DNA from 4 places in the Bradyrhizobium sp. CCBAU 65884 genome. Region 2 is predicted to be linked to each of the others. Evidence: predicted binding sites of a transcription regulator. Region 2 holds the regulator's gene; each other region holds the start of a gene.

Region 1 (4,671 bases), on a different contig from region 2:
GGGGATGTGCGCGGACGGCAAAATCGTGTGGTCCTGACGCCCGGGGTCTGTGCGTCAAGTGTTGCGGTGATGTTGCGGCTCAACCGGGTCAGCACATCAGTCATCCGCAAGGCGACGGGGGCAATAGTGCATCGCTCCCCGGGGAGAGCGCGACATAAGCCGTAAAGCCATCCGCGCAGGGAAGGCCGGTCGCCCGGCTACACCTGTTGTCCAACCCGTGCGCGTCTTGTTCGCACACGGGACCGCGGGTGCCAGCCGGCGCCCGGCCTTCCCTGCGCCCTTTCTGAACAAGAAGGGCAACGACGAGAGCAAAGCTCGGGCGAAATGAGCCGCGAGAATGCGGAAGTGTGTCTTCCGAATGGATCATGTTTATGGGCAGTCTCGTGCCCCGGACGCAGCGCAGCGTCCCTTTGACGGAGCGCTGCAGAGCCGGGGCCCATGATCGCGGCGAACCGTGTAGCTTCTGGGTCCCGGCTTGGCGCAGCAACGCTCAAGGCGTTGCTGCGCGTCCGGGACACAAGCGTCCCTTACGCGCTCTCCGTCTCCCGGTGCACGTCGTGCACGACGAGGCCCATGCCTTCCTCCGGCATCTTGATCCAGTCGCGGCGCTTGAGCGTGCGCTTGGTGTCTTCATAGCCGCTGGTCCAGTGCTCGCGCATCGAGGTGCCCGAGAACTCGTGGTCCTTGGCGTCGCCCTCATAGGCCTTCTGCTGGTAGATCAGATGCAGGATCGCGATCTCCGGCATGTGGCACAGGCTCGTCTTCAGCTTGCGCTCCTCGTCGGACAGTTGCTCGTCCGGCAGCTTCGCCAGCGCCTTGTGGAGCAGGACCTTGAGATTGTGGGTGCGGCGATAGACGTCGGTGTTGTGGCGCGTGCGCGAGGAATACATGATGTCCTTGTGGCGAGCCATCACGTCCTGGATCGAGCGCGGCAGCACGCCGCGCGCGCTGAACAGGTCGACCTGAAACACCAGCGAATTGAGCGCATCCTCCTGGTCGAGCAGGTGTTGCAGCGGCGTGTTGGAGACGATGCCGCCGTCCCAGAAATGATCGGTGCCGATCCGCACCATCGGCAGCGCCGGGGGCAGGGCGCCGGAGGCCATGATGTGCTCCGGCTCGATCTCGTCATGGGAATTGTCGAAATAGATGAAATTGCCCGAAAGCACGTTGACCGCGCCGACCGCGAAGCGGACCTTCTTCTCGTTGATGAGATCGAAGTCGACCAGCTCGAGCAGGCTCTCCTTCAGCGGCATGGTGTCGTAATAGCTGGTCGCGGTGCGCGCGCCGACCGGGCTGAACCAGGGATTCATTTGGTGCGGGGTGAAGAATCCGGGCTGGCCCATCGCCGAGGTCATCCAGGCGCTGGTGAGATTGCGCCACTGGCGGAAGACGTCGCCGTCGGGCGTGTAGTGCCAGATCTTGCGGTTGGTGATGCGCTCCCAGAAGATGCGCAGCGCCTCGAGCCGCTTTTCCGGCTTGTTGCCGGCGATGATGGCGGAGTTGATCGCGCCGATCGAGACACCGCAGACCCAGTCGGGCTCGATGCCGGCCTCGTGCAGCGCCTGATAGACACCGGCCTGGTAGGCGCCGAGCGCGCCGCCGCCCTGCAGCACCAGCGCGATGCGATCGCAGCGTTCGGGCCGCCAGCCCCGCGAGGGCGCCTGATGGCTCTGATATGTCGGATGCGACGTGCGGGCGTCCATGGCGATGCCTCCTGCTTGCGCAAGACGATTGCGTCACGTGGTGACGGCGTGATGACAAGGCGGCACCGATGCATCGCCGGCAACGCAGACCGACCACGCTGCAATGGCAGGGGTCGTGCGCCTGACGGAAAAGCTTCACATCGCAGTCAATGAGGATCGCTAGCAATTGCCGCCGATCAGGAACACAGGAGACCAGCGATGCGTAGCGAAGACGTGCTGAGACTTCCGTCCATGCCCGCGGCAGGGCCGAGCTATCCGGCCGGGCCGTATCGGTTCGTCAACCGCGAATTCCTCGTCATCACCTACGAGACCGACCCGGAGCTGATCCGCGCCGGCCTGCCCGAGCCGCTGCAGCCGATCGACCAGCCGATCGTGCATTACGAATGGATCAAGATGCCGGATTCCTCCGGCTTCGGCAGCTATACCGAATCCGGCCTCGTCATTCCCGCGCGTCTCAACGGCGAGGACGTCAACTTCGTCTCGCAGATGTATCTCGACGACGATCCGCCGATCGCCGCCGGCCGCGAGATCTGGGGCTTTCCCAAGAAATACGCCCATCCCAAGCTCGAAATCGTCAAGGACACGCTGACGGGCACGCTGGAATATGCCGGCCAGCTCGTCGCCATGGGCACCATGGGCTACAAGCACGAGAGCATGGCCGGCAACGGCGACCTCACCCGCGCCACGCTGTCGAAGACGCAGATCAATCTGAAGATGATCCCGGGCGTCGACGGCCGTCTCGAGGTCTGCCAGCTGGTTGCGATCAACCTGATCGACATCGTGCCGAAGGGCTCCTGGATGGGGCCGGGCCGGCTGCATCTGGTGCCGCATGTGAATGCGCCGGTCGCCGATTTCCCGGTCCGCCGCTGCCTCGGGGCGCATCATTACATCGCCGATCTGACGCTGCCGTTCGGCCGCGTCGTCCATGACTACATCAGGCAAGCCGAGGCGGCCGCGACCGGGCTCGCGGCGGAATAGGGCGGCATCATCAAACTGTAACACTGGCGTAATTGAGTACCCGCGTGGGGTCCGGAAGATGCCGTCAGCCGTCTTCCGGAACGGGGCAGTTGTTGACGGTTGGGGCTATCCATGGCTGAGCCGGCAAAGCTTGCCAGCGCATTATCGAACGCCGAACCCGCCATTCCCGGCCTGGTCTGGGCCTTCCGCCTGCACAGCGACGGCAGTGCCGAGGCGCTGCCGGTCGACCAGCCGATCGAGTTCAGCCATGACGGCCGGCTCTGGCTGCATTTCAACCTGACCGACGCGCGGGCGCGGCCCTGGATCGCGGCGTCGCAGCTGCCGGCGCTTGCACGCGAACTGCTGCTGTCGAGCGACACCTTCCAGCAGCTTCACGTCATCGACCATTGCGTCTATGGTGTGTTCTCCGATCTCGTGCGCGAGATCGACAGCGCGACGGAGGAGACCGCGTTCCTGCGCTTCGCCATGACCGAGCGGCTGCTGGTCTCCGGCCGCCACCAGGCGCTGTGCTCGGCGGACGCCACGCGGCGGGTGCTCGAAGGCGGCTACCGCGTCGACAATGTCGCTCATCTGCTCGAAAAGATCGTCGACGAGGTCGCGGACACGCTGGACCGGATGGCCGACAAGCTCGGCCAGGAGATCGACGATATCGAGGAGCGCATCCTCGCCGATGACGCGAGGCCCGAGATGCGCCGCAATCTCGGCCGGCTCCGCCGCACCTGCGTGCGGCTGCATCGGCAGCTCACCGGATTGCGCACGCTGTTTCACCGTCTCGATCAGAAGAACACCGATCATTTGTCGCCGGCGTTGCGGATCCAGGCCGGCAAGCTCGCGCAGCGGCTCGACGGGCTCGATCACGACATCGTCGAGCTGCGCGAGCGCAGCCGCCTGCTCGAGGAAGAGCTGCGCTTCAAGAACGAGGAGGAGAGCAACCGCCATCTCCACACCCTCTCGATCGTGACCTCGCTGTTGCTGCCGCCGACGCTGGTCACCGGCATCTTCGGCATGAACACCAAGGGCCTGCCGCTGACCGAGGTCGAAAGCGGATTTTTGTGGGCGGCAGTGCTGATGGCCTGCTCGGTTACTGCGGCCTATCTCTTCATGCGGCGCACCGGTATCTTCAAGTAGCGTGTGTCGATCGTGAGTTGGGGGACCCAAATATCCGTGGCGGCCGCGATCGCCCTGGCCTGCACGGCGACGAGCGCGCTCGCCGGTGCCAAGGACGAAAGCGCGGCCGCATGGCTGTTTCCCAAATGGTTCAACGAATGGCACGACGGCCTTGCCAGCAAGGGCCTGAATTTCGGCGCCACCTATATCGCAGACAATATCGCCAACGCCGCCGGCGGCGTGAAGCGTGGCGCCATCCATTTCGGCCGGCTCGATCTGTCGGTCGATGCCGATCTCGACAGGCTGGTCGGCTGGACCGGCGGCCGCTTTTACGCCAATGCTCTCGTCATCTACGGCCAGGGGCTCAGCCGCAACTACGTGATGAACCTCGCCACCATCAGCGAGATCGAGGCGCTGCCGGATCAGCGGCTCTACAATGCCTATTTCGAGCAGAGCTTTTTCAATGACCGCCTGAACATCAGGGCCGGCCAGCAGGCCGCCGATGTCGAGTTCTTCGACAGCCAGACCGACGACCTCTTCGTCAACGGCACCTTCGGCTGGCCCGCGATCAAGGCCAGCAATCTTCCGGCCGGCGGCCCGGCGCCGCCGATCGCGGTGCCCGGCATTCGCATCAAGGCCGCACTGACCGACAAGATCACCGCGTATGGTGCGGTGTTCAACGGCGATCCGTCCGGGCCCGGCGATGTCGATCCTCAACTGCGCGATCATCATGGCCTGGCATTCCGCGTCAACGATCCGCCGTGGGTGATCGGGCAGGTCCGCTTCAACTACGACATCGATATCGGCGGCCGTCCGCTCACCGGCAATTTCACGCCGGGTGCGTGGAAGCATTACGGCTCGTTCGACAGCCAGCGCTTGACGG
Region 2 (4,671 bases):
TGCGCCGATACGCGAACAGATCACCACTGCGGCCCATGCCGGTCTGCACCTCGTCGAAGGCGAGCAGCAGGCCCTTCTCGTCGCAGAGCTGGCGCAACGCCTTGAGGAAGGTCGGCGTTGCCGAGCGCACGCCGCCCTCGCCCTGGATCGGCTCGATCAGGATGCCGGCGGTGTGCGGGCCGATCGCCTTCTTGACGGCCTCGATATCGCCATGCGGCAGCTGGTCGAAGCCATCCATGGGCGGGCCAAAGCCTTCGAGATATTTTGCAGATCCGGTCGCGGCGAGCGTCGCCAGCGTACGGCCGTGAAAGGCGCCTTCGAAGGTGATGATGCGATAACGTTCCGGATGACCCTTGGAGAAGTGATGATGGCGGACCACCTTGATCACACCCTCCAGCGCTTCGGCGCCCGAATTGCAGAAGAACACGAAGTCGGCAAAGCTCTCGTTGCAAAGCCGGTTGGCGAGCTTCTCGCCATCCGGGCTCTGGAACAGGTTCGACATGTGCCAGAGCTTCGTCGCCTGCTCCTGCAACGCCTTGATCAGATGCGGGTGGCAATGGCCGAGCGCATTCACAGCCACGCCCGAGGTGAAATCGAGATAGCGATCGCCATTGGTCGCGATCAGCCAGCAGCCTTCGCCGCGCTCGAAGCCGAGGTCGGCTCTGGCGAAAACGGGGAGCAAATGCGGCGCTGCGCTGTTAGTCATGATGTCACTTGAATGTTGCGGACGGTGTGACGCGTGCATTGCGCAACGCACCATCGACCGGCCCGGAAAACGAAACGTGCCGCCTTTTAAGGGCGGCACGCGCGACTATCTTATGCCTGGCAAGACGGGTGTCAATGCCGCCCGGAAAGCCTCGGGAAACGCTGAATCCGTAGTCTTGCGGTGCCGATTTTGCGGGTTTTCACCACGGAACATGTGGAAGCGAGTCGGCGGACTCTTGCGCGGGAGTCACGCCATATTGTAGCGTTTGGATTGTCAGATACGACATCTCGTGCAGCGGTTCTGATCCCAAGAGTCCTCTTGTACCGGCGTAAACGTTCGGGCGTCAGTCACGCGCCCGGCGAGCCTTAAGGGATTCTGACGGCACGGGTTTTTGAAGGCTTAGGCAATCGCTGCGAGGCCCCAGGATGGCGGCGCGTAGCGAGGGAAAGGGTGCAATGACGGTTTTGACCTGGTCCGACGATCGCGTCGAGCAGCTGAAAAAGCTCTGGGAGGCCGGACTTTCGGCCAGCCAGATCGCAGCTGAACTCGGCAATGTGACCCGCAATGCCGTGATCGGCAAAGTGCACAGGCTCGGTCTGTCCGGCCGTGCCAAGAGCCCTTCATCGGCAGCGCCCCGGCCGCGCAAGGCGCGTCCCGCGCAGCACATGATGCGGGTGACCCGCCCCATTGCGCGCGGCAACACCGCGCTGGCGCAGGCCTTCGAGGTCGAGGTGGAGGCCGAACCGGTCACCTACGACAACGTGGTGCCGATGAGCCAGCGGCTGTCGCTGCTCGAGCTGAACGAGGCCACCTGCCATTGGCCGGTCGGCGATCCCTCCAGCCCGGATTTCTTCTTCTGCGGCGGCAGGGCGCTGTCCGGCCTGCCCTACTGCGCCCAGCACTCGCGCGTGGCGTATCAGCCGGCGGCGGATCGCCGGCGTGCCCCGGCAAAGCCGGGTCCGCGCTGAGTTAGCTGGTTCAGTGACTGCAAAGACGGCGCCGTCATACGAGTGACGGCTCGACACATCCGATGTCGTCCCGGACAAGCGCGCCCCAAGCGCGCGCAGATCCGGGACCCATAACCACCGCGAGATGTGGTTACGGGACTCGGAGTTACCTTTTTCTCGAGATCACTACTCCCCGTGGTTATGGGTCCCGGATCTGCGCTGACGCTTGTCCGGGACGACACCGAGAGTGTGGCCGCAGCTCACCGAGCCTCCGTCTGTTCCGCCTTCGCGAAGCGATCGTCGAGCGCGTAGCCGGCGCCGCGGACGGTGCGGATCGGGTCCTGCTCGCGGCCGAGATTGAGCAGCTTGCGCAGGCGGCCGATATGGACGTCGACGGTGCGCTCATCGATGTAGATGTCGCGGCCCCAGACGCTGTCGAGCAGCTGCTCGCGCGAGAACACGCGGCCCGGATGCTCCAGGAAGAACTCCAGCAGGCGATATTCGGTCGGACCGAGATCGATCGGCCGGCCCGAGCGCGCCACGCGACGCTTGTCGCGGTCGAGCTCGATGTCGCCATAGGCCAGCACTGTCGCGAGCCGCTCAGGACTGGCGCGGCGCAGCAGGCCCTTCACGCGCGCCAAAAGCTCCGGCACCGAGAACGGCTTGACGATGTAGTCGTCGGCGCCGGTCGCAAGTCCCCGCACCCGCTCGCTCTCCTCGCCGCGCGCGGTGAGCATGATGATCGGCAGCTGCTTGGTGTCGGGCCGGGTCCGCAGCCGCCGGCACAGCTCGATGCCCGACAGGCCCGGCAGCATCCAGTCGAGCACGATCAGGTCCGGGATGTGCTCCTTGAGGCGGGTGTCGGCGTCGTCGCCGCGCATCACCGTCTCGACGTCATAGCCGTCGCCTTCGAGGTTGTAGCGAAGCAGCTCGGTGAGAGCTTCCTCGTCCTCAACCACCATAATGCGTGCGCCCATCGGGTCGTCGCTCCTTGAGTCTTCAGGTATTCGGGACCGTCGTGGCGAAGGTGGTCATGTCGCCCTTCGGCCGCTTGTCGGTGATCGCCTGGCCTTCGATCATGTAGAACACGGTCTCGGCGATGTTGGTGGCGTGGTCGCCGATCCGCTCGATGTTCTTGGCGCAGAACATCAGATGGATACAGAACGAGATGTTGCGCGGATCCTCCATCATGTAGGTGAGGAGCTCGCGGAACAGCGAGGTGCAGATCGCGTCGACTTCCTCGTCGCCCTTCCACACCGCCATCGCCGCCGGCAGATCATGTGCGGCATAGGCGTCCAGCACCGACTTGACCTGCTGCTGCACGAGGTCGGTCATGTGCTCCAGGCCGCGGAACAGTTTCAGCGGATGGAAGTCGGTCTCCAGCGCGGCGACGCGCTTGCCCATGTTCTTGGCGAGGTCGCCGATGCGCTCGAGGTCGGTCGCAACGCGCATGGCGCCGACGATCTCGCGCAAATCCACCGCCATCGGCTGGCGGCGGGCGATGGTGAGCACGGCGCGTTCCTCGATGCGCTTCTGCAACGCGTCGAGCTCGGCATCGATGGTGACGACGCGCTGGCCGAGCGCGACGTCGCGGCGGATCAGCGCGCCGACGGAATCGACGATCATGCGTTCGGCGATGCCGCCCATCTCGGCGACCAGGCGGGTGAGCTCCTGGAGGTCGGTGTCGAAAGCTTTTGCGGTATGTTCAGTACCCATGTCGCGTCTCCTCAGCCGAACCGGCCGGTGATGTAATCCTGCGTGCGCCGGTCGCTCGGCGACGTGAAGATCTTGCTGGTGTCGTCGAACTCGATCAGCTCGCCGAGATACATGAAGGCGGTCTTGTCGGAGACGCGCGCCGCCTGCTGCATGTTGTGCGTGACGATCGCGATCGTGTAGTTCTCGGACAGCTCCTGGATCAGCTCCTCGACCTTGGCGGTCGAGATCGGATCGAGCGCCGAGCAGGGCTCGTCGAACAGAATCACCTCGGGCCGCACTGCGACGGTGCGGGCGATGCACAGGCGCTGCTGCTGGCCGCCGGAGAGCGACAGGCCGGAGGCGTTGAGCTTGTCCTTGACCTCGTTCCACAGCGCGCCGCCGCGCAGCGCCTTCTCGACGCGGTCGTCCATCTCGGACTTCGAGATCTTCTCGTAGAGGCGGATGCCGAAGGCGATGTTCTCGTAGATCGTCATCGGGAACGGCGTCGGCTTCTGGAACACCATGCCGACCCGGGCGCGCAGCAGATTGAGGTCGAGCCTGGGGTCGAGGATGTTGGTCTGGTCCAGCATGAGCTGGCCGGTGGCGCGCTGGCCCGGATAGAGGTCGTACATCCGGTTGAAGATGCGCAGCAGGGTCGACTTGCCGCAGCCCGACGGGCCGATGAACGCCGTGACACGGTTGGCGCCCAGCGTCAGGTTGATGTTCTTCAGCGCGTGGTGCTCGCCGTAATAGAAATTGAGATTGCGCACCGTCACCTTGGCCGGAGCTTCCGGCAGCGGCTGCGAGGCCAGATGAGCGTTGGAACTCATGGAAACGGACAGGTCGGTCATTTTGCAGTCCTCTCGGCGCCGAGGATGCGCGCGCCAATGTTCAGGGCAAGCACGGTGAGCGTGATCAGCAGCGCGCCGCTCCAGGCGAGCTGCTTCCAATAGGCGTAGGGGCTCTGGACGAAGTTGTTGATGGTGACCGGCAAATTGGCCATCGTCTTGTTCAGGCCGAGGCTGAAGAACTGGTTCGACAGCGCGGTGAAGAGCAGCGGCGCGGTCTCGCCGGCGACGCGGGCGGTGGCGAGCAGCACGCCGGTGATGAGGCCCGACCGGGCCGCACGATAGGCGATACGCTTGATCACCAGCGAGCGCGGCAGGCCGAGCGCCGAGGCCGCCTCGCGCAGCGGATTCGGCACCAGCAGCAGCATGTCCTCGGTGGTGCGCAGCACGACCGGGATCACGATGACGGCGAGCGCCAGCGCGCCCGCGATCGCGGAGAAGCCACGCATCGGCACCACCACCGCGCCATAGATGA
Region 3 (4,671 bases), on a different contig from region 2:
TCCACTCCACCGGCGCGCTCGGAAAGCTGTTCTCGGAAATCGTCGAGAACGCCGATATGAAGCCGGTCGAAGGCATCCGCTCGACCGGCGCGAGCTGGCTGTCCTGCATGCGGTTCGCCGTCGTGCCGCAGGTGACCGCGGGCTATGCGAGCTACGCGCTGCTGCGCTTCGAGATCAACGTCCGCGAAGCCTCGGTGATGGGCTTCGTCGGCGCCGGCGGCATCGGCCAGGAGCTCGTCGTCGCCATCCGCAAATTCTACTATTCGGACGTCAGCGCGATCCTGCTCACCATCATCGTCACCGTGTTCATCATCGACATCAGCACCGGTTGGCTGCGCGGCCGCCTGTTCGGCAAGGAGGCGCGGACGTGACGAGGCAGCAGGCGGTCGACACGCGAGAGCTTCGCGCGCGCTATCCCGATGTGTTCGACCGTCCGGCCTCGGCGCGGCTTGCCACGCCGGCGATGATCGTCGCGGCGTTCGCGATCCTCATTTACGGCCTGGTCGATCTCGATTTCTCGCCGTCGCGATTCTTCGCAGGTCTCAGCCAGCTCGGCTGGATCAGCCTGATGATGATCCCGCCTGACCCCGGATCGTCGCTCCCGATCTATCTGAAGGCGCTCGGCGAGACGCTGTCGATCGCGCTGCTCGGCACGACGCTGGCCGCGATATTCGCGCTTCCGGTCAGCCTGCTCGCGGCGCGCAACGTGGTGCCGTCGAAGCTCCTGCGCTTTCCCGTGCGCCGGTTCCTGGATTCGATCCGCGGCGTCGACACGCTGATCTGGGCGCTGGTGTGGATCAACGTCGTCGGGCTTGGCCCGTTCGCCGGCGTGCTTGCCATTGCGGTGTCGGATTTCGGCGCCTTCGGAAAGCTGTTCTCGGAGGCGATCGAGGCCGCCGACCAGAAGCAGGTCGAGGGCATCCGCGCCTCCGGCGGCGGCCCGCTGCACGAGATCCGCTTCGGCCTGTTGCCGCAGGTCCTGCCCGTGATCGCCGGGCAGGTGCTCTATTTCATCGAATCCAACACCCGCTCGGCCACCATCATCGGCATCGTCGGCGCCGGCGGCATCGGCCTCCAGCTCGCCGAGCAGATCCGCGTGCTGGAATGGCAGAAGGTGTCGTTCCTGATCCTGATGATCCTGGTCGCGGTCGCCGCGATCGATTTCATCTCGGGCAAGCTGCGCTTTGCGATTATCGGGCGGCGGGCTGTCGCCTGATCAAAGGTGCTGTAGGGTGGGCAAAGCGCAGCGTGCCCACGTCCTCTGACGATCGAGAATGATCGTGGGCACGGCGCAAGTGCGCCTTTGCCCACCCTACGATTCCGGCTCTCGTGGAGAGAGAATCCCCTACGACTCCACCAGAAACTCCACCCGCTCCGCCGCGAAGCGCGAATGCTTGGTCATCAGCGGCTTGCCGTCGAGATCGTGGTCGGTCGCATCGACCACCAGGATCGGCCGTCCCAGCGCCAGATCGAGCCGGGCCGCGTCGGTTGCGTCGACGATGCCGGCGGTGATCCGGGTCGCGCCGCGGCGATAGTCGCGGACGCCGTAATGTTCCAGCAGCTTCGTCATCGAGCGCGTCGCTGCGAACACGGCGCCGGCACCCGGAAATAATTCCGCCGACAGCCAGGTGGTGGAGACGCAGATCGGCGTGCGGTCGGCGAGGCGAATCGCCTCGATCCGCACCAGCGGCGCGCCGGCCTTCAAGCCGAGCTCGCGCGCCAGCTCACGGGTCGCGACATCGTCGGTCGCCTCGATCAGCTGCCCGCGCGGCTCGCGGCCGCCGGCGCCGACGATCTCGGAGAAGCGGGTGCGTGAGCGCAGGGGATAAGCGAGCTTCTGTGCCTCGACATAGGTTCCGCTGCCGCGCTCGGCGCGCACGAGGCCGCGCTCGGCAAGGGCTGCCAGCGCGCGCCGCACGGTGTGGCGGTTCACCCGATAGGTTTCGGCGATTTCCATCTCGCCCGGCAATTTGTCGCCGGCCGCGAAGCGGCCATCGGCGATGCCGCGCTCAATGCCGTCGGCAACGAGGCGCCATAGCGCGACGCCGGAGGAGGCGGTGTCCTGCATGCTCATGTTGCGGCAACCTACTCCAGAAATCACAGCTTTGTCACGAAACAGTCATGGCGCTCCCGTATGAAGTTGTCTATTATCATAGACAACTTCGATGCGGCAAGTTCTGTCAAAGGTTCGGTGGATCAGGTGACCCAGCACAACAACCAGCAAGCCCAGCGCCAGGCCGCCATGGCCGTGCTGGCGCACGCGGAGGCGGGCGAGATCGCCGCCCGCCTCCGCAACTTGGCTGTCCCGGCCCATCAGGATTTGCGTGCGCCCGAAAACGGCCTCGTCATGCTGCGCGGCCGGGTCGGCGGCGACGGCGCGCCCTTCAATCTCGGCGAAGCCACGGTGTCGCGCGCCGCGGTCCGGCTGGCGAGCGGCGAGGTCGGGTTCGGCTACACGCTCGGGCGCGACGGCGAGAAAGCGCGGCTGATCGCACTGTGTGACGCGCTGGTTCAGTCCCGGGATTTCGGCGGAGCGGTGGAGCGGGACGTAATCGCGCCGTTGCGTGAGCAGCTTATGATTCGCCGGAAGCAGGCGGCGGCCGAGACCGCCGCGACGAAGGTTGATTTCTACACCATGGTGCGCGGTGAGGGTTGAGGCCATGACCACGATTGCGGAATTGCCGCCCGGTTTCGCCGACAAGGTGCTGTCGGCGCAATCGACCTTTCGCTCTGTGATGGACGCGATGGCGCGGCCGGGCTTGGTCCAGCGCATCGTGCCGATGGCTGGCAAGCCGGAAACGATGATGCGCGGCACCGCCGCGATCGCGCTGACGCTGTTCGACCACGACACGCCGCTCTGGCTCGACGCGCGGATGGCGGAGAGCGCGGACGTGGTGAAATGGCTGAAATTTCACACCGGCGCGCCGGTGGTGCAGGACTCCACCATCGCGAGTTTTGCGCTGATCAGTGACGGCGGCGCGCTGCCGCCGCTCGAACGCTTCGCGCTCGGCGCCAGCGAATATCCGGATCGGTCCACCACATTGATCCTCCAGGTCGACAGTCTCGACGCAGGACGCAGCTTCGAGCTGCGCGGTCCCGGCATCGACGGCGCCGCGACGCTCCAGGCGTCGGTCAAGCCGTTCGATCTGTTCGAGCGCCTGCGCGTCAACGAAGCACTGTTTCCGCGCGGCATCGATGTGGTGCTGGTCGCCGATGACGCCGTGGTCGCGATCCCCCGCACCACGCGCATCGTGAGCAAGGGAAGCTAGAAGCATGTATGTCGCAGTCAAAGGCGGCGAACGCGCCATCGAGAACGCCCATCGCCTGCTCGCAGATCAGCGGCGCGGCGACCGAGGCGTTCCGGAGCTCACGCTCGACCAGATCTCGGAGCAGCTTGGGCTCGCCGTCGACCGTGTCATGAGCGAAGGCTCGCTCTATGATCGCGAGCTCGCGGCGCTCGCGATCAAGCAGGCGCGCGGCGACCTGATCGAGGCGATCTTCCTGGTTCGCGCCTTCCGCGCCACGATGCCGCGTTTCGGCGCCAGCGAGCCGGTCGACACCGGCGCGATGCGGGTGCAGCGGCGGGTGTCCTCGACCTTCAAGGACATTCCGGGCGGCCAGATCCTCGGGCCGACCTTCGACTACACCCACCGCCTGCTCGATCCCGCGCTCGCGCAAGGCTTTGTGCCGGAAGCGCCGGCAACGGCTGATGCGTCGACGGCGCCAACGCCGCGCGTGACCGACATTCTCGGCCGCGACGGGCTGATCGAATCTTCGCCGCAGGCCGAAGAGGGCGCCAGCGTCGGCGATCTCACCCGCGAGCCGCTGAATTTCCCGGCGGATCGCGATCTGCGCCTGCAAAACCTCGCGCGCGGCGACGAAGGATTTTTGCTGGCGATGGGCTATTCCACCCAGCGCGGCTATGGCCGCAACCATCCTTTCGCCGGCGAGATCCGCTTCGGCGAGGTCGAGGTGGAATTCCTGGCGGAGGACGTCGGCTTCGCCGTGCCGCTCGGCGCGATCGAGCTCACGGAGTGCCAGATGGTCAATCAGTTCAAGGGCTCCGCGACCGAAGCGCCGTGCTTCACCCGCGGCTATGGCCTCGCCTTCGGCCAGAGCGAGCGCAAGACGATGTCGATGGCGCTGGTCGATCGCGCGCTACGCGCCCGCGAGCTCGGCGAGGAGGCACTCGCCCCCGCGCAAGATGAAGAATTCGTGATGTCGCATTCGGACAACGTCCAGGCCACCGGCTTTGTCGAGCATCTGAAGCTGCCGCATTATGTCGACTTCCAGTCCGAGCTCGGCCTGCTCCGCAAGCTGCGCCAAGAATTTTCCGATGCCCAGGCGCCTGACGCCATGAAGGAAGCCGCGGAATGAACGCGCCCGCCTACAATTTCGCCTATCTCGACGAGCAGACCAAGCGGATGATCCGCCGCGCGATCCTGAAGGCGATCGCCATTCCCGGCTATCAGGTGCCGTTCGCCAGCCGCGAGATGCCGATGCCCTATGGCTGGGGCACCGGCGGCGTGCAGGTCACCGCTGCGATCCTCGGTCCCGCCGACGTGCTGAAGGTGATCGATCAAGGCTCCGACGACACCACCAACGCGATCTCGATCCGAAAATTCTTCGCCAAGACCGCGGGCGTTGCCACGACCACGGCGACGGATGAGG
Region 4 (4,671 bases), on a different contig from region 2:
CGCGAAACGAGTCGAATTCGCGGACGCAATCGGCGGCGAGCTGCTGGAGCGCCTCGACCGGCTCGGCCGGAATGACGGCGATGAAGCCGCTGATGGCATCGACCACGGGCCGGATCACGGCAAGCGGCCGCGATTTGCCGGCCAATGCGGCGCAGGCGGCCATCAGTTCCGCTTCGGTCCTGTCTGATACGAGCGCCATCGGCGCCTTCAGCGTGGCGTGAAAGCCGTATTTGCGTGGATCGGCGCTGACGTCGCGCCAGTCCGGCGCGACATGCAGCGCATCACGCGGGAACGGCAATTCGTTGCCGGTGTAGGCATCGTAGCCGAGCAACTCGGCGCCGAAGCGGGACAGCGCGCTGTCACTGCCGGCGGCAAAATAGATCGCGTAGCGGGGAAAACCTGTCATCGCCTCAGCATAACCAATTTAGGCCGCGACGACAGCCTCGCGGGGCGTCGCCACAGCAGTGAGCAGCCGCGTCGCATCGGTGAGATGGACGAGCTTTCCGCCTGCGATCACCGCGATCAGCCGCGGCCGCAGCTTCACGCTGTCGTCGACCAACAGAATGTCGGCGCGGCGGCCTTCGGCGAGCACGCCGCGATCGGCAAGGCCGGTGGCGCGCGCCGGGCCGGCGGAGACCAGATTCCAGGCTTCCGTCAGCGGCAGCACGCCATCGGCGGCGAGGCGGAACGCGGCAAGCAGCTGCGCGGGATAATAATAGTCGGACGCCAGCACCGAGCAGAGCCCCTTGGCGATCATGTCGGAGGCCTTCGTCCAGCCTGTGTGGCTGCCGCCGCGCACGACGTTGGGCGCGCCGTAGACGATGGCATCGCCGTGGCTTGCTGCCGCCCGCGCCGTCTCCTCGTTGATCGGAAACTCCGCGATGTCAGCGCCGAGCTCGCGAAACTCCTGGCGCATCGCCGGCGTCGCATCGTCGTGCGAGAGCATCCGCACCTCGGCTGCGCGCGCCGCGGCGGCCAGCCGCGCAACCGAAGCCGGCACTTCGTCGGCTTGCGAGACCACGCGTTCGACCAGCCGGTCGAATTCCTCAGCTGACAGCCCGGTGCGCTCCACCATGCGGTTGCGCTTGCGCGGCTTGGCCATGTCGGCGACCGTGCCGTCCATGTGGTCGTTGAAAGCGAACAGATCGACCCGGCCTTCGTTGAGCCACTCGCTGATCTCGGCCTCGGCGTCGAGATTGTAGGTCTCGTGCCGCAGATGGAAGCGGGTGTCCGCGGCGAATTGCGGACGCTGCCGCTCGATGGCCTCCATCAGGCCGCGCGCGTTATCGGCGCTGCGCAGGCCCGGCTCCCACGAGCAGGTGGTGGCGTGAAAGACGGTGGTGATGCCGTTGCTGATCGCCTGGCGATCGCTGTCGGCGAGCGCGACGTCGATCGGGAAGTCGACACCGGCGCGCGGCATCATCTGCCGCTCGAAGGCATCGCCATGCAGGTCGACGATGCCGGGCAGCACCAGCAGGTTGCGTGAATCGATTATCAGCCGCGCCCGGCCCCGTGAGGCATCGACCTGCGCGATGTCCTGTCCCGACACCGCCAATGACGTTTCGACGAGTTCGGCGCCGATCAGGGCCCGGCCGCCTTCAAGGAAAATGTCTGTCACGCGACCGCGTTTCGTTTGCTGGTAAGGGATCTGGTCAGGGGAGCCGCCCCTGCTTCGTATGTCGCAAGAAAATCTTCAATCCCGAGCTTGCGGAAATCGGGCAGGGCTTCACGCAACTTGTCGTGATCCCAGTCCCACCAGGCGAGCCGCGCGAGCCTTCCGGCGATCTCCTCGGAGAAACGCCGCCGCACGATGCGGGCCGGATTGCCGGCGACGATGGCGTAGGCCGGCACGTCCTTGGTGACGATGGCGCCGGCCGCGATCACCGCGCCGGTGCCGATGTTGCGGCCCGGCAGCACGATCGCGCCGTGGCCGATCCAGACGTCGTGGCCGATATGGACGTGATGCTGGCGCCGCCAGTCGAAGAATTCGGCGTCGTCGCTCTCGCCTTCGAAGTAGGCGCTCGAGCGATAGGTGAAATGCGCCTGGGTCGCGCGGTGCATCGGATGATTGCCGGGATTGATGCGCGTCATGGCCGCGATCGAGCAGAACTTTCCGATGGTGGTGTAGGTGATCTGGGAATCGTTCACGACATAGGAGTAATCGCCCATCGCCACTTCATGCAGGATGGTGCGCGCGCCGACCTCGGTATAGGCGCCGAGCCTGGTCTCATGCAGCTTGGCCGAGGGATCGATGGTCGGCTGGACCGAAAGAGTTTTGGCGGCCATGTTGCATCCGGAAGTGCGAGGGCGGGCGTTCCTCTTCGAGCGGCTTGATGACGATGTCATGACGCGGTGATGACAGGGGATGAGGTGTGTAGCATCGCCGCACTGCAACGCCCGTGTCACACAAGTGTCAAGCGCGGGCGTTAGCGGTTGGCTCCAGCTAATCTGGAGTCCTGCATGCTGGTGGTGGAAGGTCTGACGTGTCGCTTCGGCGCGAAAGCCGCGGTGGACGACGCTTCGTTTCAAGTCTCCCCCGGCGGCTTCGTCGGTGTGATCGGACGGTCCGGCGCCGGCAAGTCGACGCTGCTGCGAACCATCAATCGTCTCGCGACGCCGACGCAGGGCCGCATCCTGTTCGACGGCATCGACGTCACCGCGCTGCGCGGCAAGGAGCTGCGGCAGTGGCGGGCGCGCTCAGCCATGATCTTCCAGCAGTTCAACCTGGTCGGCCGGCTCGACGTCCTCACCAACGTCCTGATGGGAAGGCTTGCGACGATGCCGGCCTGGCGCTCGCTGTCGCAAGTGTGGCCCGAGCAGGACAAGGCGCTGGCGATGTCCGCGCTCGAACAGTTCGATATCGCATCGCTCGCCGCCCAGCGCGCCGACCAGCTTTCCGGCGGCCAGCAGCAGCGCGTCGCGATCGCGCGTGCGCTGGTGCAGCAGCCCGACATCATCCTCGCCGACGAGCCGATCGCATCGCTCGATCCGCGCAACACCAAGATCGTGATGGATGCGCTGCTGCGCATCAACAAGCATTTCGGCATCACCGTGATCTGCAATCTGCATTCGCTCGATCTGGCGCGCAGCTATTGCGACCGCCTGATCGGCATGGCGCAGGGCCGGGTGGTGTTCGACGGCGCGCCGGCCGCACTGACCGACCACGTCGCGCGCGAGCTTTACGATCTCGAAGCCGCCGACGTCATGGGCACCATGCCTGACCCGGCGCCCGCGGGCGTCCCGGCACTTGGAACGGCGGCCGCCGCCTGAGCCGCGTCGCGCCTGTTTGAGTTGCAAGTTTTGCGTCAACCGACCCCAACCGATGAAGAGGGTATCATGATCACTCGTAGACTCGTTCTTGCCGGCGCCGCGGCGCTCGCCTTCGCCTCGTCGGCTTCCGCCGAAGACTGGAAAGCCAAATATCCCGAGCTGACCTTTGCGGTCGTCCCGGCCGAGAACGCCTCCGGCGTCACCGAGCGCTGGGCGCCTTTCGTGAGCTATCTCTCCAAGGAACTGGGCGTGAAGGTCACGCTGCGCATCGCCAACGACTACGCCGCCGTCATCGAGGGCCAGCGCGCCGGCAACATCCATATCGCCAGCTATGGCTCGGCCTCGTTCGCCCGCGCCCGCCTGACCGGCGTCAAGTCCGACGCCTTCGCCAACGACATCAACGCCGACGGCTCGACCGGCTATTATTCGGTGTTCTTCGTCAAGGCGAGCAGCGCCTACAAGAGCGTCGACCAGCTCAAGGGCAAGAACCTCGGCCTCGTCGATCCGAACTCGACCTCCGGCAACAATGTGCCGCGCTTCGAGCTGGACAAGATGGGCATCCCCGATGCCGACGGCTATTTCGGCAAGGTCGTCTTCACCGGCAGTCACGAGAACGCGATGCTGGCGCTGTCGCAGGGCACCGTCGACGTTGCCGCCAACCAGTGGACCAGCGACGACGATTCCACGCTGGCGCAGATGCTGACCAAGGGCATGCTGAAGAATGCCGACGGCTCGGCGATGAAGAAGGACGATTTCCGTATCATCCATAAGTCGGCGCCGATCATCAACGGCCCCTATGCCTACAATTCCGACCTGCCGGAAGACGCCAAGGCCGCTATCGCCAAGGCGTTCTTCGACGCGCCGGCCAAGGACAAGGCCGCGTTCGACCGCCTCTCCGACGGCCAGAAGAAGGGCTTTCATCCCGCCACCACCAAGGATTGGGATGGCACGATCGAGCTGATCAAGTTCGTCGATGCGCTGCGTAAGAAGAAGGCGTCCTGATCTCAGGGCGATGTAACTGGAGCCGGGTCCTTGGACCCGGCTCTTTCTTTGACGGAACTTGGCTCAGGCCGATGACAACAGCGGTTTCGATCCTCCCCGAGCAGCAGCTTGCCGTGCTCAACGCCGCTTATCGCCAGGCGGTCGGGCGCAGGCGGCTCCGCCTGCTGTTGGGGATCGCGGTCTTCGCCGCCGCGCTGCTTCTCGCCGCGGTCGGCGCGGAAGTGAATCTGCGCACGCTGTTCACTTATTTCGGCAATTTCATCAGCTATTTCGACCGCATCCTCACGCTCGACAACGGCCAGCGCGTCTGGACCGATGTCGGCGAGTGGCTCTGGGGCTGGCGCAAATGGCTGAAGATGCTCGGCGAGACGCTGCTGATATCCTATGTCGGCACGCTGA

Evidence for each region. The regulator PhoB, encoded in region 2, activates phosphate uptake and scavenging genes when phosphate is short. The targets are predictions, from matches to a motif close to TGTCATNNANCTGTCAT.
Region 1: XI03_RS23185 (acetoacetate decarboxylase) is a predicted target of PhoB. The motif match lies at 1,744-1,760, and genes of this name have one in related genera.
Region 3: phnF (phosphonate metabolism transcriptional regulator PhnF) is a predicted target of PhoB. The motif match lies at 2,107-2,123, and genes of this name have one in related genera.
Region 4: phnC (phosphonate ABC transporter ATP-binding protein) is a predicted target of PhoB. The motif match lies at 2,345-2,361, and genes of this name have one in related genera.

What each region holds. Positions count from the first base shown of each region.
Region 1 is NZ_LBJU01000122.1:79,023-83,693, forward strand. Features, by position in the region: gene XI03_RS23180 (patatin-like phospholipase family protein) at 528-1,703, opposite strand; gene XI03_RS23185 (acetoacetate decarboxylase) at 1,902-2,681, shown strand; gene XI03_RS23190 (transporter) at 2,793-3,809, shown strand; gene XI03_RS23195 (carbohydrate porin) at 3,840-4,671, shown strand, end outside.
Region 2 is NZ_LBJU01000105.1:17,063-21,733, reverse strand. Features, by position in the region: gene XI03_RS11550 (aspartate aminotransferase family protein) at 1-706, opposite strand, end outside; gene XI03_RS11545 (GcrA family cell cycle regulator) at 1,162-1,674, shown strand; gene phoB (phosphate regulon transcriptional regulator PhoB) at 1,914-2,630, opposite strand; gene phoU (phosphate signaling complex protein PhoU) at 2,653-3,369, opposite strand; gene pstB (phosphate ABC transporter ATP-binding protein PstB) at 3,381-4,199, opposite strand; gene pstA (phosphate ABC transporter permease PstA) at 4,196-4,671, opposite strand, start outside.
Region 3 is NZ_LBJU01000115.1:6,300-10,970, reverse strand. Features, by position in the region: gene phnE (phosphonate ABC transporter, permease protein PhnE) at 1-371, shown strand, start outside; gene phnE (phosphonate ABC transporter, permease protein PhnE) at 368-1,216, shown strand; gene phnF (phosphonate metabolism transcriptional regulator PhnF) at 1,346-2,074, opposite strand; gene phnG (phosphonate C-P lyase system protein PhnG) at 2,192-2,656, shown strand; gene phnH (phosphonate C-P lyase system protein PhnH) at 2,661-3,269, shown strand; gene XI03_RS17080 (carbon-phosphorus lyase complex subunit PhnI) at 3,274-4,377, shown strand; gene XI03_RS17075 (alpha-D-ribose 1-methylphosphonate 5-phosphate C-P-lyase PhnJ) at 4,374-4,671, shown strand, end outside.
Region 4 is NZ_LBJU01000115.1:11,157-15,827, reverse strand. Features, by position in the region: gene XI03_RS17130 (DUF1045 domain-containing protein) at 1-406, opposite strand, end outside; gene XI03_RS17125 (alpha-D-ribose 1-methylphosphonate 5-triphosphate diphosphatase) at 425-1,618, opposite strand; gene XI03_RS17120 (transferase hexapeptide repeat family protein) at 1,615-2,286, opposite strand; gene phnC (phosphonate ABC transporter ATP-binding protein) at 2,461-3,270, shown strand; gene phnD (phosphonate ABC transporter substrate-binding protein) at 3,337-4,272, shown strand; gene phnE (phosphonate ABC transporter, permease protein PhnE) at 4,344-4,671, shown strand, end outside.